3 regions of the Comamonas sp. E6 genome follow, and region 3 is predicted to be linked to each of the others. Evidence: predicted binding sites of a transcription regulator. Region 3 holds the regulator's gene; each other region holds the start of a gene.
The links. Region 3 encodes FNR, which switches genes on or off when oxygen is low (the NO sensors DNR and NnrR bind a similar motif). Its sites were predicted from a motif close to TTGATNNNNATCAA; they were not measured.
Positions count from the first base shown of each region.

Region 1: a site for FNR is predicted at 1,771-1,784, ahead of cyoA (ubiquinol oxidase subunit II). Genes of this name have one in related genera too.
Region 2: a site for FNR is predicted at 5,007-5,020, ahead of cydD (thiol reductant ABC exporter subunit CydD). Genes of this name have one in related genera too.

Region 1 covers NZ_BBXH01000008.1:135,108-142,461, reverse strand. Annotated here, with positions in the region: gene CSE6_RS07335 (tripartite tricarboxylate transporter substrate binding protein) at 1-82, shown strand, start outside; gene CSE6_RS07330 (MFS transporter) at 200-1,540, opposite strand; gene cyoA (ubiquinol oxidase subunit II) at 1,879-2,934, shown strand; gene cyoB (cytochrome o ubiquinol oxidase subunit I) at 2,997-5,003, shown strand; gene cyoC (cytochrome o ubiquinol oxidase subunit III) at 4,996-5,628, shown strand; gene cyoD (cytochrome o ubiquinol oxidase subunit IV) at 5,629-6,054, shown strand; gene CSE6_RS07305 (SURF1 family protein) at 6,063-6,845, shown strand; gene CSE6_RS07300 (ATP-binding protein) at 6,966-7,354, shown strand, end outside.
Region 2 covers NZ_BBXH01000020.1:337-7,690, reverse strand. Annotated here, with positions in the region: gene CSE6_RS17760 (cytochrome ubiquinol oxidase subunit I) at 1-1,421, opposite strand, end outside; gene CSE6_RS17755 (amino acid ABC transporter ATP-binding/permease protein) at 1,453-3,177, opposite strand; gene cydD (thiol reductant ABC exporter subunit CydD) at 3,174-4,904, opposite strand; gene CSE6_RS17745 (nitronate monooxygenase family protein) at 5,145-6,101, opposite strand; gene CSE6_RS17740 (ABC transporter substrate-binding protein) at 6,387-7,354, opposite strand, start outside.
Region 3 covers NZ_BBXH01000015.1:133,871-141,224, reverse strand. Annotated here, with positions in the region: gene ccoN (cytochrome-c oxidase, cbb3-type subunit I) at 1-527, shown strand, start outside; gene ccoO (cytochrome-c oxidase, cbb3-type subunit II) at 547-1,179, shown strand; gene CSE6_RS14490 (CcoQ/FixQ family Cbb3-type cytochrome c oxidase assembly chaperone) at 1,197-1,334, shown strand; gene ccoP (cytochrome-c oxidase, cbb3-type subunit III) at 1,362-2,273, shown strand; gene ccoG (cytochrome c oxidase accessory protein CcoG) at 2,356-3,798, shown strand; gene CSE6_RS14475 (FixH family protein) at 3,925-4,230, shown strand; gene CSE6_RS14470 (hypothetical protein) at 4,488-4,751, shown strand; gene fnr (fumarate/nitrate reduction transcriptional regulator Fnr) at 4,815-5,537, opposite strand; gene hemN (oxygen-independent coproporphyrinogen III oxidase) at 5,806-7,188, shown strand; gene CSE6_RS14455 (sulfite exporter TauE/SafE family protein) at 7,192-7,354, shown strand, end outside.

The DNA.
Region 1 (7,354 bases), on a different contig from region 3:
TGCCGAGTTCAAGGCCTTCATGGCCTCCGAGAGCAAGCGTTTCGGTGATGTCATCAAGAAGGCCGGTCTGGCACTGGACTGATCCGTCTTCCAGTCGATAAAAAGCCGCCTCTTGCAGGCGGCTTTTTCATGTCCTCTGGCATCAAGAAAAACGCCCGATGCAAGCACCGGGCGTTTTGCAGGGAAGTTCACTAACTTCTTATTGGTCGCGCGCCTCGATGGCACGGTTGATGCCCAGGGCCGCCAGCGTGCACAAGGCGCCCGACAGCAGATAGATACCCAGAGCCACCAGACCGAACTTTGCCGAGACACCCAAGGCCACCAGAGGCGCAAACGCCGCACCGATGAGCCAGGCCATGTCCGTGGACAGGGCCGCACCGGTGTAACGGTAGCGCGACGAGAAGTTGGATGTCACCGTGCCCGATGCCTGGCCGTAGGACAGGCCCAGCAGCACAAAGCCCACCAGGATGAACACATTGTTGCCGGTGCTGCCGCTGCCCAGCAACCAGGGCGCGAGAAAGCTGAAGATGCCGATCAGGCAGGCCATGGTGCCCAGGGTGTTGCGACGCCCCACTCGGTCCGCCAGCCAGCCCGACAGCATGATGGCCGCGCCTGCCAGCAGTGCACCGATGATCTGCACCACCAGCACTTCGGTCATGGACTGGTCGGAGTACATGGAAATCCAGGACAGCGGGAACACGGTCACCAGATGGAACAGCGCAAAGCTGGCCAGTGCAGCGAAGGCGCCGATCATCACATTGCGGCCTTCGTTGGCCATGAGACTGGTCACGCTGATGGGCTCCAGCTCACGCTCCTGCAGAAGCTGGGTATAGGACTGGCCCACGACCAGACGCAGGCGCGCAAACAGCGCCACCACGTTGATGGCGAAGGCCACGCAGAAGGGGTAGCGCCAGCCATAGCTCATGAACTCGTCGGCCGTCAGGCTGGAGTACAGATAGGCAAACAGCGCCGCCGCAATGATGAAACCCAGCGGCGCCCCGAGCTGACCGATCATCGAATACCAGCCGCGCTTGTTCGGCGGCGCGGACATGGCCAGCAGCGAAGGCAAGCCGTCCCAGGAGCCCCCGAGCGCCAGGCCCTGGCCGATGCGCAGGATCACCAGCGCCCAGACGGCCTTCATGCCCGCTGTCTCATAGCTCGGCAGGAAGGTCATGCCCACCGTGCACACGCCCAGCAGAAGCAGCGCCAGAGTCAGCTTGGTGGCACGCCCCCAGACCCGCTGCACGGCCATGGACAGCGCCGTGCCCACGGGGCGGGCCACAAAGGCCAGTGAGAAGATGGCAAACGCGGCCAGCGTGCCATCGAGCTTGGATAGATAGGGAAACAGCAGCGAGGGAAACACCAGCACGCAGGCGATGCCGAACACGAAGAAGTCAAAGTACTCGGAAGAGCGCCCGATGATCACCCCCACGGCAATCTCGCCGGGGGTCACATCCTCGTCGGTATGCGCATAGGCCAGGGTTTCCGAGTTCTCATAGTCTTGCTGAGTAAGACCAACGGACGGGTTCATGCTTGTCATAAAGGTACAACTCCTTGTCTTACTTTTCAGTCCCGGGGACGCTTTCCGTTCTACGCCCAAGCATGTGCAGCTGCAATAGAGTTTTTGCCCTGAACACTGTCGGCCCAGCCCCGTGCAGGCCCCGTTTCTGAGGGCTGATTTGACAATTTCAAGCCCTGTCAGCTCAAAGTTTGTCCACATGCCAAAGCCGCTAAACCCTTGTCGCATAGCGCATTTCCAATCTCGAGCTGTTGACCTTGGACAAAATGTCCAATGGACAAGCCACTGTTTGGTATTACATTTGCCGAGATCCAGTAATCCGCGTTTACACCTAAGCGCGACTTTGTCACGCCCAAAGCATGTTAAAAATCAAGGAAATCCGTGGGCCCGCGTGGCTCTCAGCGGCCGCTTTGACCGCAACCCTCGCAGGTTGCAGCAAGGCCGTCGTCCTCAACCCAGCTGGCGATGTCGCCAAGCAGCAAGGCGATCTGGTCATTACGGCCACTTTGCTGATGTTGCTCATCATCGTCCCCGTCATCTTTTTGACGCTGCTGTTTGCCTGGAAATACCGCCAGTCCAACACCGAAGCCAAGTACGACCCCGAATGGCACCACTCCACTGCTCTGGAACTGGTGATCTGGACGGTTCCCCTGCTCATCATCATCGCTTTGGGCGCCATTACCTGGATCAGCACCCACAAGCTCGACCCTTATCGTCCCCTGGACCGCATCTCCGCCACCAAGGCTCTGGACCCCAACGTCAAGCCTCTGGAGATCCAGGTCGTGTCTCTGGACTGGAAATGGCTGTTCTTCTACCCTGAGCAAGGCATTGCCACCGTCAACGAAGTGGCTGCCCCGGTGGATCGCCCCATTCACTTCAAGCTGACCTCCACCCACACCATGAACGCGTTCTACGTTCCTGATCTGGCCGGCATGATCTACACCATGCCCGGCATGCAGACCGAGCTGAACGCCGTGATCAACAAGCCAGGTGTCTATGGCGGCAAGTCCTCTCACTACAGCGGCGCTGGTTTTGCGGGCATGACCTTCAAGTTCCACGGCCTGGAAAACGAGCAGTTCGATCAGTGGGTTGCCAAGGCCAAGACCGAAGGCAAGGCCCTGACACGCGATGCCTATATCGATCTGGCCAAGCCCAGCGAGCGCAACCCCGTTGAACGCTTCGCCAGCGTGGACGAAGGCCTGTACCACAAGGTCCTCAACCGCTGCGTGGAAGACGGCAAGATGTGCATGAACGAAATGATGGCCATCGACGCCGCCGGCGGCAAGGCACCTGCACACCACAGCAAGACCTCCAGCGTGGCCCTGCCCCTGGATGTCTGCACTTCCAAAGACGCTGACCGCGTTGTCGCCCTGCTCGACGAAGTCGCCGCCTCCGGAGCTGTCGCACAGCAATAAGTAGTTCACGGTGCGGATGCGCTCACCGCCCAGCCGCTCCAATACGACAAAAGAGACTCAACATGTCTGAAACAACAACCCCGGCCTCCCACTGGCTGTTGGGCCGTATCACATGGGACCAGATTCCCATGACGCATGAGCCCATCGTGCTCTTGACCTTTATTGCCGTGGTGCTTGGCGGCCTCGTCGTGGTCGGCGGCATCACCAAGTTCCGCCTCTGGGCTCCGCTGTGGAACGACTGGATCACCTCCATCGACCACAAGAAGATCGGCATCATGTACATGATCCTCGGTCTGGTCATGTTCCTGCGCGGCTTTGCCGATGCCGTGATGATGCGTCTGCAGCAGTCCATGGCCTTCGGCGACAACATGGGCTACCTGCCTCCTCACCACTACGACCAGATCTTCACGGCCCACGGCGTGATCATGATCTTCTTCGTGGCGATGCCCTTCGTGACCGGCCTGATGAACTACCTGGTTCCTCTGCAGATCGGCGCACGTGACGTGTCCTTCCCGTTCCTGAACAACTTCAGCTTCTGGATGACCACCGGCGGCGCCGTGCTGGTGATGATCTCCCTGTTCCTGGGCGAGTTCTCCACCTCCGGCTGGCTGGCGCTGTCCAATCTGGGTCACCAGAGCGGCAGCACGGGTCTTGATTACTACATCTGGGGCCTGCAGGTCGCCGGTGTGGGCACGACCTTGTCAGGTATCAACCTGATCGTGACCATCATCAAGATGCGCGCTCCCGGCATGAACCTGATGAAGATGCCCGTCTTCACCTGGACTGCCCTGTGCACCAACGCCCTGATCGTGGCCTCCTTCCCCGTGCTGACCGCAGCCCTGGTGCTGATGTCGCTGGACCGCTACGTCGGCACCAACTTCTTCACGAACGAGCTGGGCGGCAACCCCATGCTGTACGTGAACCTGATCTGGATCTGGGGCCACCCCGAGGTCTACATCCTGATCCTGCCCTGCTTCGGCGTGTTCTCCGAAATCGTGGCAACGTTCAGCCGCAAGCGTCTGTTCGGCTACACCTCGATGGTTTACGCCACCGTGTGTATCACCATCCTGTCCTACCTGGTGTGGCTGCACCACTTCTTCACCATGGGCTCGGGTGCCAGCGTGAATACCTTCTTCGGTATCACCACGATGATCATCTCCATCCCCACGGGCGCGAAGATCTTCAACTGGCTGTTCACCATGTACCGCGGCCGCATCCGCTTCTCGGTGCCCATGCTGTGGACTGTGGGCTTCATGGTCACCTTCGCCATCGGCGGCATGACCGGTGTGCTGTTGGCCGTGCCTCCCGCAGACTTCGTGCTGCACAACTCGCTGTTCCTGATTGCTCACTTCCACAACGTGATCATCGGCGGCGTGGTGTTTGCCGTGTTTGCCGGCATCAACTACTGGTTCCCCAAGGCTTTCGGCTTCCGACTCAATGAGTTCTGGGGCAAGGCTTCGTTCTGGTTCTGGCTGGTCGGCTTCTGGGTTGCCTTCACTCCCCTGTACATCCTGGGTCTGATGGGCGTGACTCGCCGCGCCAACCACTTCGACGATCCCTCGCTGCAGATCTGGTTCATCATCGCTGCCTGCGGTGCTGCCCTGATCGCTGCCGGTATCGGCTGCTTCTTCATCCAGCTGGCCGTGTCCATCTGGAAGCGCGACGAGCTGCGTGACGTGACCGGCGACCCATGGGAAGGCCGTACCCTGGAGTGGGCCACTTCCTCGCCCCCTCCCCAGTACAACTTCGCCTTCACACCCGTGGTGCACGACATCGACGCCTGGACCGACATGAAGAAGCATGGCTATCAGCGTCCGCTGAGCGGCTTCGAGCCCATCCACATGCCCGCCAATACCGGCGCCGGCGTGGTGATTGCCGGCCTGTCCACCGTTCTGGGCTTTGCTCTGATCTGGCATATGTGGCCTCTGACGATCGCTTCGTTCGTCGCGACCATCCTGGCTTCGATCATTCATACCTTCAACTACAAGCGTGACTACTACATCCCTGCGGCCGAAGTGGCCACATCGGAAGAAGCACGTACCAAGCAGCTTGCAGCAGCCCATGTCTAATACACATATCAACGCTGGCGGCGCAGCCGCCCTGGCTACTCGCGAGTACCACCTCGCGCACGAGCCTCATCCGGAAAACGGCACCTCGCTGGGCTTCTGGCTCTACCTGATGAGCGACTGCCTGATCTTTGCCGCACTGTTCGCCACCTATGGCGTGCTGGGCCGCAGCTATGCAGGCGGCCCCTCGGGCAAGGATCTGTTCGATCTGTCGCTGGTGGCCGTCAACACGGCCTTCCTGCTGATGTCGTCCATCACCTTCGGCTTTGCCATGCTGCAAAAGCAGAAGAAGAACGTGAACGGCACTCTGCTGTGGCTGGCCGTCACCGGCCTGCTGGGCGCAGCCTTCCTGGCCGTGGAACTCTATGAGTTCCACCACCTGATCCATCAAGGTGCAACGCCTCAGAGCAGCGCCTTCCTGTCGTCCTTCTTCACACTGGTGGGCACGCACGGTATCCACGTGACCTTCGGTCTGGTCTGGCTGATCACCCTGATGATCCAGATCAAGAAGCACGGCCTGATCAACGAGAACGTGCGCCGAATCAACTGCCTGTCCATGTTCTGGCACTTCTTGGACGTGGTCTGGATCGGTGTGTTCACCTTTGTGTATCTGATGGGGGTGCTGTAAATGAGCGCACACGATATCCACGCCGGTCATGACGATCACCACGATCACGACGACCTGCACGTCACCATGGGTGACTATGTAAAGGGCTTCATCCTGGCCGTCATCCTGACCGCCATCCCCTTCTACCTGGTCATGAACAACGTCATCACCGACCGCACCACGGCTGTGGCCGTGCTGGGCCTGTTCGCGGTGATCCAGGTGGTCGTGCACATGGTGTACTTCCTGCACATGAACGGCAAGATCCAGGGCGGCTGGACCATGCTGTCCACCATCTTCACGGTGATCTTCCTGGCGATTGCGATCTCCGGCACGCTTTGGGTCATGTTCCACATGAACACCAACATGATGCCCGGTCATGAAATGCACCAGGCCGCAGGCCATGCAGATCACGCAGGTCACACGGCTCCCGCAGCTGTCACACCTTGACTGACCTCATGAAGAACCAGAGCGCTGCGCGGCAGCGCTCTCCCTTCGCCAAGGCGATGCTCGCGTTTGTGGGCATCGCCTTGTTTTTAGGCTTCATGGCTCTGGGCACCTGGCAGGTGCAGCGCCGCGCCTGGAAGGTCGATCTCATCGAGCGCGTGGAGCAGCGCGTGCACAGCGCCCCCGTGGCTTTGCCCGAGCCCGGCCAATGGCCGCAGATCAATGCCGCCAGCCACGAGTACCTGCCCGTCAAGGCGCAAGGCCGATGGCTGGACAAGCAAAGCGTGCTGGCCAAGGCCTTGACCGAGGCCGGCGCGGGCTTCTGGCTCATGACGCCGCTGCAGCTGGGCGATGGCACACAGGTTCTGGTCAACCGCGGCTTCACGCCCGAGAAGCTGCGCGGCCAATGGCTCAGGCAGATTGCCGAAGCCGGGCCATCCGCCGAGACCGTCACCGTCATCGGCCTGATGCGCATGAGCGAGCCCGGCGGCGGCTTTCTGCGCAAGAACGACCCGGCCAACGGCCAGTGGTACTCACGCGATGTCGCCGCCATTGCCCAGGCCCTGGGCCTGGGCAGGCCCGCCCCCTACTTCATAGACCAGGGCGTGCCCGCCAGCAACCCGGCCTATGCCCAGGCAGAGGCCGGCACCGAAGTCCTGCGCCCCGGCATGACGGTCATCCGCTTCCCGAACAGCCATCTGGTCTATGCGCTTACCTGGTATGGGCTGGCCATCATGGTGATCGGAGCGGCCTGGCTGGTACGCCGGCACGACAAGGCGGTTGCCAAAAGCTGATGCATCCCCCTAAAAGCGCTCCCCGGAGCGCTTTTTTTCGGCCCTTTAAGGCGGTGCCTACATCAGGAACGCATAGCCCCAGAGGCGTCCGTGGCAGCCCCGCTCGGTGACAATTGCACGGTGAGCCAAATTTCCGATTCCCTGTTTCGCGTACAGCGCCTGACCGAGCGGCAGAACATGCAGCTGCTGATTCAGCTGCGCTGGATTGCCGTGGTCGGCCAGGTCGTCACCATCTCGCTGGTGCACTACGGCTTTCAGATTGCACTGCCCCTGCTGCCCATGGCGCTGGTGCTGGTGGCCCTGGTGGCCACCAACCTGGCCTATATCTACTGGAGCCAGGGCCTGCACCGCCCCGTGACCTCGCGCAGCGTCTTCTATGCGCTGCTGGCCGATGTGCTGGCCCTGACCATTCAGCTGTACCTGAGCGGCGGCGCCAGCAACCCCTTTATCTATCTGTATCTGCTGCAGGGCATTCTGAGCGCCGTTCTGCTGCCCGCCCACTACACCTG
Region 2 (7,354 bases), on a different contig from region 3:
TTCGCGCCCAGATTGGAAACCGCCATGGCCGTGGGCAGCACGCCTTCGATGATCCAGGGCTGACGACCCAGCTCGGCCACCACCCAGCCGCATTCGGCGGCGATCCAGGGCAGCGGAATCGAGAACACGGCAACCTTGAGCAGCCAGGGGTAGGCATCAAGCCTGTGGCGGGCAGCCAGCCAGAAGAAGGTGCCGGTCAGCACGATGAAGAACATGCCCAGGGCCACCATGATGCGGAAGGTCCAGAACAGCGGACCGACCGGCGGCACGGTATCCATTGCTGCCTGATGGATCTGTGCTTCGGTCGCCTTGCGTGGGTCATCCACATAGCGCATCAGCAGCAGGGCGTAACCCAGATTGGCGCCATTGTTCTCAAAGCGCAGACGTGCCTCGGCGGGAATCTCGGCATCGGTCCTGGCCTTGCGAATGGTCTGCAACGCGTCATAGGCGTCGATACCGTTGCGGATATTGCCCTCCGCACTCTTGACCAATTCGTTGATGCCGGGAATTTGGGTGTCCAGCGAACGCGTACCGATCAGGCCCATGACCCATGGGATGTGCACGGCAAAATGGGTCTCGCGCGCCTCGCGGTCGGGGAAACCAAAGGCCGTGAAAGAGGCCGGTGCGGGCTCGGTCTCCCACATGGCTTCGATCGACGCCAGCTTCATCTTCTGGTGTTCCGAGGACAGGTAGCCGGATTCGTCACCCAGCACTACCACCGACAGCGAAGCAGCCAGACCAAAGGATGCGGCCACCGTCATCGAGCGCTTGGCCAGATGGATGTGACGACCCTTGAGCAGATACCAGGCCGAAATACCCAGCACGAACAGCGAGGCCATGACATAGCCCGCCGACACCGTGTGCACAAACTTGGCCTGTGCCACGGGATTGGTGAGCACGGCAAAGAAGTCATTCACTTCCATGCGCATGGTCTGGGGGTTGAAAGTAGCACCCACGGGGTTCTGCATCCAGCCATTGGCGACCAGAATCCATAGTGCCGAGAAGTTGGTGCCTATGGCCATCAGGCAGGTGACGATCAGGTGCTTGACCTTGGAGAGGCGATCCCAGCCAAAGAAGAACAGGCCGACAAAGGTTGCCTCCATGAAGAAGGCCATCAAACCCTCGATCGCCAGCGGCGCACCAAAGATGTCGCCCACATAGTGGCTGTAGTAGCTCCAGTTCATGCCGAACTGGAACTCCATCACCACGCCGGTGGCCACGCCCATGGCGAAGTTGATGCCGAACAGCACGCCCCAGAACTTGGTCATGTCGCGCCAGATGGCTCGTCCGGTCATCACATACACCGTCTCCATGATGGCAACGAGTATGGACAGGCCCAGTGTCAGCGGCACAAACAGAAAGTGGTAGAGCGCCGTTATCGCAAACTGCAGTCGCGATAAATCGACGATGTCGAGGTCCATGGTCAGGTCCTTTCTCTCGGTACTTCAAAAATCAATCGGAAAAACATATGGACTGCGGTGCAACAGCACCCAGCACATCGGGTCGCAGCCTTGCCATCAACTGCTCAAACTCTGGCGTGCCGCGCAGGGCTTGCGCTCTTACCTGTCCTGCCTGCAGATACACAATGCGATCGGCGAGGCTCGCCTCACGCTGCCAATGCGTGGCAAAAATCAGCGTTCGCGAGCCGCTCTCAGCCGCCTGCACCAACCGCTTCAGCACATCGGCAGCAGTGACGGCATCCAGTCCCTCGGTCACCTCATCAAGCAGCCAGCAGCGGTCCGGGCTCAGCAGCAGTCTGGCCAGTGCCAGCCGGCGCGACTGGCCTCCGGACAGACCCAGGCCGCCTTCACCCAGCATGGTGTCCAGCCCCTGTGGCAGGGCCATGACGTCGCTTCTGAGACCTGCAGCCTGCAGGACGCCCCACAGTTGCTCATCGTCGGCCTTGGCATCGGCAAGCCTCAGGTTGTTGCGCAGGCTGTCCTGAAAAAGCTCGGTTCTCTGTGTCATCCAGCTGCAGCCGCAGGCCTGAACCACGCCTTCGTCCGGCTGCAGCTCACCCGCCATCAAATGCAGCAAGCTGGTCTTGCCTGCACCGCTGCTGCCGATCAGCGCCACGCGCTCGCCCTGGCGCACGTTCAGGTCTATCGGACCCAATTGACGAAGTCGGACAGACTGCAGGCTGACGGCCAGCTTCTGCACAGGCTGCTGCGGACTCTCTGCCGCTTCGGCCTTGGCCGCCAGCGGTGGAGCCAGCCTGCGCAGCGCCAGCCAGGTACGCCCGGCCTGTTCTGCCCCTCTGCGCAGAGCTGCAAACGGCTCCATTGCCGACAGTGCCAGCAAAATACCCAGCGCAGCAACCGGCGCGTTGATGCGGCCCTGTTCCATCAACCAGGCCATCAACAGCACGGATGCGCTCAAAGTAATGGCAGACACCGCACCATAAGCCTGGGCGGCAGCCGCTTCGGATTGATAAAGCCGCTCATCGGCCTGGGCGCAGCGCGCATCGCTGTGCAGCACTTGCTGCACCTGGGCAGGCAACTGGCCTGCCATTAGCAGCTCGGTCTGGCCTGCAACCAGATCCACGGTTTGGGCACGCATGGCCTCCAGTGCCATGGCACGGCGTACAGCGGCCTTGCGGCTGCGCAAGCCATGCCACAGGGCAATGCCCCAGCCAGTCAGCAGCATCCACGCCAGGGTCAACAGGCCCAGCCACCAGCGCATGAACCCGTAGGCCAGAGCCGCCAGCAAGGCCGCGCCCAGCGCCGCTACGGCGGGCACCAGCAGGCGCAGATAAAGATTGTCCAGGGCATCCACATCGGAGGTCAGACGCTGCAACAGCCTGGCCGGGCGCTGCAGCAGCAGACGGGCGGCCTGCGGGCGAGCCCAGCTCAGGAACAGTCTCTGGCGCAAAGCGGCCAGCACAGCCAGTGTGGCGTCGTGAGTCACCAGGCGCTCGGCATAGCGGGCACCGGTGCGGCCCACAGCCAGCAGGCGAATGCCGGCCGAGGGCATGAACACATCGAACACCAGGGCCGTGGCAGGCACCAGCCCGGCCAGGGCCGTGGCCGTGATGAACCAGCCCGACAAACCCAGCAATGCCATGCCCATCAGCACCGTAAGCGCTGCCAGGGCGGCACCTCCCAGCCAGAGCTTGTGCGGCGCCATCTGGCCCAGCAGCTTCAGCATCTCGCGCATTGAAATGGCTCGCATCTTCATGGCTGCGGCTCCCGCGCCGGTCGCAGCAGCGGCAGCTCGATCACGCGATCCATGGCAGCGGCCAGCTGTGCATCGTGGGTGGCGACCAGCATGGTGCGCCCCCTGGCCATATGGCGCAGAGACTGCGTAATCTGGGCTGCTGTCTCGGGATCCAGATGAGCAGTAGGTTCATCGACCAGCAGCAGTCCGGCCCGTGTCTGCGCGGCCATACGTGCCAGAGCCAAACGTACCACCTCGCCACCGGAAAGGCCTGCGCCGCCCTCACCCAGGCTTGCGCCGGGGCGATGCTCCAGGGCCTCATCAAGTGCCGCCAGCTGCGTAGCTTCGGCAATCTGCTTGGGTCCTACCGAGCTGCGCCCCAGCGCAATATTGCGCGCGGCCGAGCCGGCAAAGACATGGGGCAACTGACCCAGCCAGGCCATGCGCCGGCGCAGCTGGGTAGCACTGCCGGCCTCAAGCGTTTGCCGGTCGATTTCGATACGGCCTTGCTGTACCGGCAAAAGGCCAGCAATCTGCGCCAGCAGCACGGATTTGCCGCTGCCGCTGGGACTCCACAGCGCCACATGCTCGCCGGCCTGTATGTGCAAAGACAGCGGCGCGAGGCTGGAGTCACTGCCTGGCGCCTGAACCTTGAGTCCCGAAACGCTTACGGACACAGGCTGGCCAGGCCATGACTGCTCATCGACCGGAGATGCTTCAGCGGCATGTTGTGCACCGACAATCTGCATGGACTGCGCCTGCATGCTCTGCAAGGTCTGCAGTGCGGCCTCGCCTGCGGCTCTGTCATGCCAGACGGCCGAGAGATCGCGCAAAGGCTCGAAAAATGCCGGCGCCAGCAGCAGCACGAACATGGCTTGGCCCAGACCGAGCTTGTCGCCCCAGGCGCCGAAATTCAGCGTGCCCAGCAGGTGAAAACCTATATAGACGGCCACCATGGCCACACCCAGTGCCGAGAAAAGCTCCAGCACCGCAGAAGACAGAAAGGCAATGCGCAGCACGCGCATGGTGCGGGTGCGCAGGTCTTCGGCATGGTCACGCAGCCGCTGGCCCGTCAGCTCCACGGCATGCAGTGCACGTAGCGTGCTCAGGCCACGCAGGCGGTCCAGCAAGAAAGCGTTCATATGACCGAGCTGCAGCATCTGCTCTTCGCTGGCCGCCTTGGCACGCCAGCCCACGATCGCCATGAAAAGCGGAATCAGCGGCGCGGCAACCATCAAAATCAGAGCAGCGACCCATGACTGCAAGGCCACGGCAGCCAAAATCACCAAGGGCAGCAAACGCACACGCCACATCGCGCTCTGGTAACGCGCCAGCCACGGAACAATGGCCTCGGCCTGCTCGGCCATGGCGCTAGCCGCCTGGCCGGAAGCTGGGCGGCTCTTGTCCAGCGGCGATGTCTGAGCCAGCGACTGCGCCACCCGGGCGCGCAAGCTGCTGAGCTGCGCGCGCGCTGCACGGTTAGCCAGCATGCCGCCATGGCCTTCTGCCCAGGCTCGCAGCAAGCCCAGCAACAACACGCCAGCAGCCATGGGCCAGACGGCCGCCATGCCCTGACCGTTGGCCATGAGTTGCACAGCCCAGGCCAGCAAGGCTGCCTGCGGCAGCCATATCAGCCCGGCAAACACCTGCCACACAGCTCCCGCGCTAGGGCGACGGATGACGCTCGCCAACTCAGCATGTGCTGTATCGACCTGGTTGTCGGTGGAGGAAGAAGGGGTGTGTTGCATTTCTCAATTTTCAGTATTTACTGAAATTAACGGAATACTACTCTTCTTTTGACAATCATCATGACTTGATATGCAAAAGCCAATTGCAGGACCAGGCCTACATTGATACGCATCAACTCCGAAGCGATTTAACAAGGGTTAACCCTTGCACAAGTCGTGCTTGAGCAACATCAAGCGAGCAAGCCGCCCATAAAAAACGGCGTCCGAAGACGCCGTTGGCACAGAAGATAGTGAACTGCCTCAGGCAACCAGCAGGCTTGCCTTGGCTTCGGCGTACTCACGCTTGAGGCGAGCCACCAGCTCCGCCGTGGACTGCACCTTGTCAATGGCACCGATACCCTGCCCACAACCCCAGATATCTTTCCAGGCCTTTTGCGCACCACCGCCAAAATTCATCTTGCTGGGGTCTGATTCGGGCAGGTTTTCCGGATCCAGACCGGCCGCACGAATCGAAGGTGCCAGATAGTTGCCATGCACGCCTGTGAACAGATTGCTGTAGACCACGTCGTCGGAGCTGCCCTCGACGATCGCCTGCTTGTAGGCTTCTACGGCGCGCGCCTCGTCGGTGGCAATGAAGGCCGATCCGATATAGGCAAAGTCCGCCCCCATGGCCTGGGCCGCCAGAATCGAGCCACCCGTGGCAATCGAGCCGGACAGCGCCAAAGGGCCGTCAAACCATTGGCGAATTTCCTGCACCAGGGCAAATGGACTCTTCACACCCGCATGGCCGCCAGCACCGGCTGCCACGGCGATCAGGCCATCGGCACCTTTTTCAATGGCCTTGCGAGCAAACTTGTTGTTGATGATGTCGTGCAGCACCACACCGCCCCAGCCATGCACGGCCTGATTCACATCTTCACGCGCACCCAGGCTGGTGATGATGATGGGCACCTTGTACTTGGCGCAGACCTGCATGTCGTGCTCCAGACGGTCATTGCTCTTGTGCACGATCTGATTGATGGCGAATGGTGCAGAAGGGCGATCGGGATGTGCCTTGTCCCAGGCCGCCAGAGTCTCGGTGATCTCTGCCAGCCAGTCCTCCAGCTGCTCGGCCGGGCGGGCATTGAGAGAAGGCATGGAGCCGACGATACCGGCCTTGCACTGCTCGATGACAAGCTTGGGATTGCTGATGATGAAAAGCGGCGAGCCGATGACAGGCAAAGCCAGCTTTTTGAGGGCGGGTGGCAGCTTGGACATATGTTGTCTCCTTCTTCGTTTTATCAATAAAAAAGGGCTGCAGCGTTTGTTCCAGATACGCCGGCAGCTCTTATTTCAGAAGCAGTTCGGAGGACGGCTCACTGTTTGCACCCCTGTGCCGACGGTGAAGCCAGTCCTACTGGCCTTTGGCCAGTTTCGCCTGCCATGGCGCCACTCCCTGTCCCCAGGGCAACAGTTTTTGCCTTCTCTGTGTACGGAGGAGCATCGTGATGGGAGCAGGCGCAAAAAAGGCCTGAACGCGGTGCTGCGTCAGGCCTTGGTTTCTTACTGCGTCACACGCCCGGCGGCATTGACGATGGACAGGTCCACATATTTGGATCCCACTTGCCCGGGCTTGAAGTTCACCCAGTAGCCGCCCAGGTCATAAGACTCCAGCCCGCGCAAGGCGGCACTCATTTTTTCCGGCGTCACCGGCTGGCTGCGACGCATGGCCTCCACGATGACTTTGGCATTCACAAAGCCTTCCATCATCGCAAAGCTCACCGGAACGTCCAGGGACTTGCCCGCAGCAATCGTCGCGTCGCGAAACTCCTTGTTGAGCTTGCCCGAGACCTTGTAGGGACTGGGCACCACCTGGGCAATCGACAGACCGCTCATGTACTCCACAGGAAGACGCTTGGCCAACTGCTCGATATCGGCCTCGGCCGTGGCATAGACCTGGGCGGTACCGCCCTCCATGCGATATGCCTCGACAAATGCCGCCGTGGCAGGGCTGGAAGCCACCAACAGGATGGCTTGAGGCGAAGTCTTCGCAGCCTGCAGCTCCTGCACAGCCTTGTCCGAGCCACCTCGGCTCTTGAGCATGGCCGATGCGACCAGCTTGGCCCCGCTGGGGTTCACGGCCTTGGTCACCAAGGCCGTCAGCTCCTGTGCATCGGGACGCTCCTCGAACACCAACGCCAGCCGCGTGATGCCTACGGTGGCCAGGTGGGTGGAAATCTTTGCGATCTGCTCGACAAGCCCTGCACGCGTGGAGAACATCTGGGGTGATGCCAGCACACGGGTATCCGTGCTCTGATAACCCACCAGCGGAATCTGCGAGCCATCCAGAGCCTTGCTCTCCAGCAAGGCCAAGAGATTGCGATTGCCGAAATAGCCTGCCAGTACCACGGGCTTGGATTCGCTCAGCAGCTTGCGCGTCTTGGTCACGGTCTCTTCGGGATGGCCCACATCATCGAGCACGGCCAGCTCCACAGGCTGGCCCTGCACACCACCGGCCTTGTTGACCTGGT
Region 3 (7,354 bases):
GCGACGATCCCATCCTGCGCTTCCTGATCGTGTCCCTGTCGTTCTACGGCATGTCCACCTTCGAAGGCCCGATGATGGCCATCAAGACCGTGAACGCGCTGAGCCACTACACCGATTGGACCGTGGGCCACGTGCACTCCGGCGCTCTGGGCTGGGTGGGTCTGATCACCATGGGCTCTCTGTACTACCTGATCCCTCGTCTGTTCGGCCGCGAGAAGATGCACTCCGTGCCCGCGATCGAGCTGCACTTCTGGATGGCGACCATCGGCATCGTGCTGTACATCGCCGCAATGTGGATTGCCGGTGTGATGCAGGGCCTGATGTGGCGCGCCGTCAACCCCGACGGCACGCTGACCTACACCTTCGTGGAAAGCGTGAAGGCGACCTATCCCTTCTATGTGATCCGCGTGACTGGCGGTCTGCTGTATCTGGGCGGCATGCTGGTGATGGCATGGAACACCTGGAAGACCGCAATGGCCGGCCGTTCCGTCAAGGTGGCAGTGCCTGCCGTGGTGGCTCACGCCTGAGCATTGAGGAGCAAAAGCAATGTCTGATCAAAATAACGCAGCTCCCAAGAGCTTTTCGCACGAGAAGATCGAGACCAGCAACTTTTTGCTGATCGCGCTGACGCTGTTCGTGTTGACCATTGGCGGCCTGGTGGAAATCGTGCCGCTGTTCTTCCAGAAGTCCACGACCGAAGCCGTGGCGGGTCTCAAGCCCTACACGCCGTTGCAGCTGATGGGGCGCGACGTCTATCTGCGCGAGGGTTGCTACAACTGCCACTCGCAGATGATCCGTCCCTTCCGCGCCGAGACCATGCGCTACGGCCACTACTCGGTGGCTGGCGAGTTCGTCTACGACCACCCCTTTCAGTGGGGCTCCAAGCGTACCGGCCCCGACCTGCATCGCGTGGGTGGCAAGTACAGCGACGAATGGCATCGCATCCACCTGAACAACCCGCGTGACGTGGTGCCCGAGTCCAATATGCCTGCTTACCCCTGGCTGGAAGCCAACAAGGTGGATGACACGGCTGTGGCAACACGCATGAGCGCGCTGCGCAAGGTGGGTGTGCCGTACACCGATGCGGAAATCGCCGGTGCTCAGGCCGAGGTCAAGGACAAGACGGAGATGGAGGCAGTGATTGCCTATCTGCAGGTCCTTGGTCGCGCCGTCAAGTAAGAGAGAAAGGGCTGGAAATGGATATCACCACCATGCGTATCGTGGCCACGCTGGCATCGCTGGCGTGTTTCGTGGGCATCTGGTGGTGGGCGTATGCCCGCCGCAACCAGGCCCGTTTTGACGAGGCAGCTCAGGTTCCATTCCTGGAAGACTGAGTCTGATCACCACAACGAGAACATCCCATGAGCGATTTCATTAACAATTTCTGGTCGGTGTATGTCGCGGCGATTACGCTGATCGGCATCTTTGGCTGCTTGCTGCTGCTGATTCTGGTGGCCCGCAAGAAGGTCGTTCCCTCGGGCGACAACACCACAGGCCATGTCTGGGACGAAGACCTGCGTGAACTCAACAACCCCATGCCCAAGTGGTGGATGGGTCTGTTCGTGATCACCGTGGTTTTCAGCCTGGGCTATCTTGTGGTCTACCCAGGTCTGGGCGGCTTCGGCGGCAAGCTGGACTGGAGCCAGACCGGCGCCTACGACAAGGAAATGGCCAAGGCCAAGGCGGACCTGGAGCCTCTGTATGCCAAGTTCACCAGCATGCCTACCGAAGAAATGGCCAAGGACCCTCAGGCCATGGCCATTGGCGAGCGTCTGTTCATGAACAACTGTGCGCAATGCCACGGCTCTGACGCTCGCGGCAGCAAGTCCTTCCCGAATCTGGCGGACGGCGACTGGTTGCATGGCGGATCTCCCGAGAAGATCAGGGAGACCATCACCAACGGCCGTATCGGCATGATGCCGCCCATGGCGGCAGCCGTGGGCTCGGCGGAGGATGTGCGCAATGTGGCGCACTATGTGCTGAGCCTGTCGGGCAGCCCTCACGATGCCGTCAAGGCTTCGCAGGGCAAGTCCAAATTCGTGGCCTGTGCGGCTTGTCACGGCATGGATGGCAAGGGCAACCCCGCGCTGGGAGCTCCTAACCTGACCGATGACATCTGGCTGCATGGCTGGGGTGAGGCGGCAATCGTCAACATCGTCAACAACGGCAAGCACAATGAGATGCCTGCCCAGAAAGAGAAGTTGACGGAGGCGCAAATTGCCGTGCTGGCTTCCTATGTCTGGAGTCTTTCGAATACGCAAAACCAGAAGTAATGCGTTTTGAAAAGGCGGTGCCCTGGCACCGCCTTTTTCGCGTTTCAATTTTCAGTAATTACAAAAATATTAAGGAACTGCGATGCCGTGCGATCAGGGGAAGCCCCGAAAAGTCATACCGATCACGCCTGAGCCTCATGAGGGCGGGCCTGAGCTGGTGCCTATGTTCGCTTCCGAGCAAAAAGTGTACTCACGCTCAATCAGTGGCGTGTTCTCACGGTGGCGCTGGGCCATGGTGTTTCTGACCCAGATCGTCTTCTACGGCCTGCCCTGGCTGCAGTGGGGCGAGCGCCAGATGGTGCTGTTCGATCTGGGGGCCCGGCGCTTCTATCTGTTCGGACTGGTGCTGTACCCGCAGGACTTCATCTATCTGACGGGGCTGCTGATCATCAGCGCGCTGGGGCTGTTCCTGTTTACCGCCGTGGCCGGGCGCCTGTGGTGTGGCTTCTCCTGTCCGCAGACGGTCTACACCGAGATCTTCATGTGGATCGAAAGCAAGGTCGAAGGCGATCGCAGTGCCCGCATGCGTATCGACAAGAGCGGCTGGACTTTGGAGAAGATCTGGAAAAAGTCGCTCAAGCAGTTTCTCTGGATCGCTCTGTCTCTTTGGACAGGTTTCACCTTTGTCGGCTACTTCGTGCCCATCCGTGAGTTGGGTGTGGAGTTGATGGCCTTCCAGGGCAGCTGGCAGATCTTCTGGGTGGCGTTCTACGGCTTCGCCACCTACGGCAACGCCGGCTATATGCGCGAGCAGGTCTGCAAGTACATGTGTCCCTATGCACGCTTTCAGAGTGCCATGTTCGACAAGGACACCATGATCGTCAGTTATGACGCCGAACGTGGTGAAGCTCGCGGCCCGCGCAAGAAAGACGTTGACTACAAGGCACAGGGCCTGGGGGACTGCATAGATTGCAAGCTTTGCGTTCAGGTCTGCCCCGTGGGTATCGATATCCGCAAAGGACTGCAGTACGAGTGCATTGGCTGCGGTCTGTGCATCGATGCCTGCAACTCCGTGATGGACAAGATGGAGTATCCGCGTGGCCTGATCCGATTGACCACTCAGAATGCCGTAGCCAAGGCCTGGAAGCAGGTGCAGGTGATTCGCCGCATTTTCCGCCCGCGTGTGCTGATCTACTCGGCCGTGCTGGTGGCCCTCAGCGCCGCCATGATCGCCAGTCTGGTGCTGCGCGAGCCGCTCAAGGTCGACGTGATTCGCGACCGTGCTGCGCTTTCGCGCATCGTGGCGGGCGGCAAGCTGGAGAACGTCTACCGTCTGCAGATCATGAACGCCACCGAGTCCGAGCAGCGCTACCGTATCAGCGCCGTGGGCCTGGAGAATCTGGAAGTCGCATCCGAGCAGGAAGTGAGCGTTGGCCCGGCAGAGACACGCGGCATTGCGGTGCGGCTGCAGATTCCGTATGGCTCGGCAACTCCCGGCTCGCACCCCGTACACTTCAATGTGGATGCAGTGACTGCCGGAGCAGGGCGTATTTCCGAGAAGACGGTGTTCCTGGTGCCGCGTTAATGCCAGGTCTTGCCGGTCTTCGTGAGCCATCACGGAGGCCGGATAAGGGCACCGCCAATCGGCAACAATTTATGCCACCCTGCCATGTGTGCTCGGGTGGTCAGAATTTTGGAAAGAGGTTTCATCATGTCGGCAGCACAAGCCAAGGTCTCGCAAACGGCCAAGATCATCCACCCCGAGGACGGCAAGCCCTGGTGGAAGTTTGCCCATGTCTGGCTCATCATCGCCGGCCCGGTGATCGTGGTGATTGCCGGCTTTGTCACCGCATACATCGCACTGAGCAGGCCCGATCCCGTGATTGACCCTGACTACTACCGCCATGGCATGGAAATCAACCAGCGCCTGAGCGAAAGTGAAAAAAGCCTGGCCCCAGCAGTCACCGGCCGCAATCATGCGGCCACGCCAGCCAAGGATCATCCGCTGGATCGCTGAGCGCTCCGGCGCTTGCTCCGCCAAGGTCGCTTTTGCGGCCTTTTTTGTTGCCGATATCAAAATCAGAGCGTGTTGCGCATGCACCGTCTAACGTTAATGTAGAAGTAAATGGTTTTTTGATATTCGGATTGCGCAAGGCGCTACTGAAAAGAGAGTAATTCAGGGTTTCCCGCCACGGTGCATGCCCGCAGTCCTGCATGAACGGTCACCACTGTTGTGCAAAATATGACCAAGCCCACAGCCCAAGGAGAATCAGGATGGATGCTCGACGCTGGATGTGGATTGTCTGGCCGGCCTTTCTGGCGGCGGCAATCATGGAGATGGTGGTTTTCGCCTTTGTGGACCCGCTGGATGTGCACTGGCTGGGCTCCCCCCTGGACTGGTCGCGCCAAGCCATCTATACGGTCGCTTTTTTTGCCTTCTGGGTCGTGACCCTGATCGGAGGTGCGATGACGGTGATGCTGGGTCGCTCCGTCAGCGATCTCAATGGCGGCATCGTTTCCGAGCCTCTGCCCGATTAATTCGCACAGACAAAAAAGCCCGCTGTCCGCGGGCTTTGTCTTGAGAGTGTCTGTCGACTCGGTTCAGTTCTGGCATTGCTGGCTGTTGACGATGCGTTTGAGCGCCTCGGTATCCAGGATGCGCAGGTGGCGCTGCTTGACTTCCACAATACCTTCCTCTGCAAATTTGGAGAAAGTGCGGCTCACGGTCTCGAGCTTGAGGCCCAGGTAACTGCCGATTTCTTCGCGCGTCATGCGCAGCACCAGCTCCGACTTGGAAAAGCCGCGTGCCGACAGGCGCTGGACCAGGTTCAACACAAAGGCCGCCAGGCGCTCTTCGGCACGCATGCTGCCCAGCAGCAGCATCACGCCATGCTCGCGCACGATTTCGCGGCTCATGACCTTGTGCACATGGTTCTGCAGGGCAGTGACCTCGCGCGAGAGCTGCTCCAGTTTGTCAAACGGCATGACGCAGACCTCGGCGTCTTCCAGGGCCACGGCATCACAAGTGTGGTGGTCGTTGACGATGCCGTCCAGACCAATGATTTCGCCAGCCATCTGAAAGCCTGTGACCTGATCACGTCCGTCTTCGGTGGCCACGCTGGTCTTGAAGAAGCCGGTTCGAATGGCATACAGAGAGGTGAACTCTTCGCCATTGCGAAACAGCAGCCCGCCGCGCTTGACCTTGCGGCGCGTGGCCACAATCTCGTCAATGCGCTCCATTTGTTCATCGTCCAGGCCCATGGGCATGCACAGTTCACGCAGATTGCAGTTGGAGCAGGATGCTTTGATGGTCTGAAGATTCATGGGCTTTTTGCAACGGCGCAGACAGACACAGAGTGGAGAGTCGCGCTGGTCATTGACCTCGTGGTTGAAGATGAGATGGATCAAATTGTCGCAGCACTTGCCTTGAGGTCTCTTGATTTTCATCAAGGACAGGGTGATTGCCTTGGGGCACATTGCCTGTATTCGTTCAAAAACATGCGCTTTTGCCTATTTTGGGCATGATTTTCAGGATCTGATTTCCATTGAAATCTGCTCTATACAGAGTGTGGGCGCACCCTAACTCCCAGTTATGACCGCAGTCACGCCTGAGTTGCTGAGCCGCTTTGATATCCCCGGCCCACGCTACACATCGTTCCCAACAGCCGACCGTTTTGTTGAGGCTTTTGGTGCAGACGACTACATACTGGCACTCAAGCAGCGCAAGACGCATTCTGGCTCGCGCGCTTTGCCCCTGTCCGTTTATGTGCATGTGCCGTTCTGTGAGTCGCTTTGCTATTACTGCGCCTGCAACAAGATCGTGACCAAGCATCACGAGAAGGCTGCCGAGTATCTGGACTACCTGAGCCGCGAGCTGGCCATGCATACCGAGCATTGCGGCAAAGGTCAGCTCGTAAGCCAGCTGCATCTGGGCGGAGGCACACCGACCTTCTTCAGCGATGCCGAGTTGCAGCAGCTGATGGTTTTGATGCGTGAACATTTCAAGCTGGATCCCGCGGGCGAGTACTCCATCGAGGTCGATCCGCGCACCGTCAGCAACGAGCGGCTGAGAGCTCTCAGGGACATGGGGTTCAATCGCCTGAGCTTTGGCGTGCAGGACTTTGATCCCGCGGTGCAGAAAGCGGTGCACCGCGAGCAGCCCGCCGAGCAAGTCTTTTCGTTGGTGGCCGAGGCGCGCCGCCTGGGCTTTGTCTCCATCAATGTGGACCTGATCTACGGGCTGCCCAGGCAGACGCCCGAGTCTTTTGCGCGCACGCTGGCACAGGTCAATGAGCTGCGCCCCGATCGCATTGCACTGTATGCCTATGCGCATCTGCCCGAGCGTTTCAAGCCGCAAAGGCGTATCGAATCGGCAGACCTGCCTATGGGACAGGACAAGCTGAACATGCTCTCCGGCGCAATTGATGCATTCATGGATGGCGGCTATGTCTATGTAGGCATGGACCACTTTGCGCTGCCTGACGACTCTCTGGCCATTGCCAAGCGCCAGGGGCGCCTGCATCGCAATTTTCAGGGCTACAGCACCCAGCCTGATTGCGACCTGATTGCACTGGGCGTATCGGCTATCGGTAAGGTGGGTGCGACCTACAGCCAGAACGTCAAGACTCTTGAAGAGTATTACGATGCCGTCGATGGAGGCATGTTGCCCGTGCAGCGCGGACTGGCGCTTTCGCGTGACGATCTGGTGCGCAGAGCCGTCATCATGTCCATCATGTGCCAGGGTTCCGTCCTGTATGAGCCCATGGAGCAGGCCTGGCTTATCAATTTCCGCGAGTACTTCGCTGCGGAGCTGGATGCGCTGGCAGAGATGCAGCGCAACGGCTTGGTCGAGCTGTCCGTCGAGGGCTTCAAGGTCACTGGTCTGGGCTGGTTTTTTGTGCGCGGAGTAGCCATGTTGTTTGACCGATATTTGCAGGCCGACCGGAACCGCGCCCGCTTTTCGCGCATCATCTAGCGCATGTTGTTTTCGCTGGTCTGGACTGCTTTGATCATGGGGCTCGTGGGTGGGCCCCATTGTCTTGTGATGTGCGCTGCCCCCTGCAGTGTGGTCACAGCAGCGAAGCCTGTCGGCGGCGGGCAGCCAGTTGTCGTGCTCGGCCTGCAAAAACGCCAATGGCTGC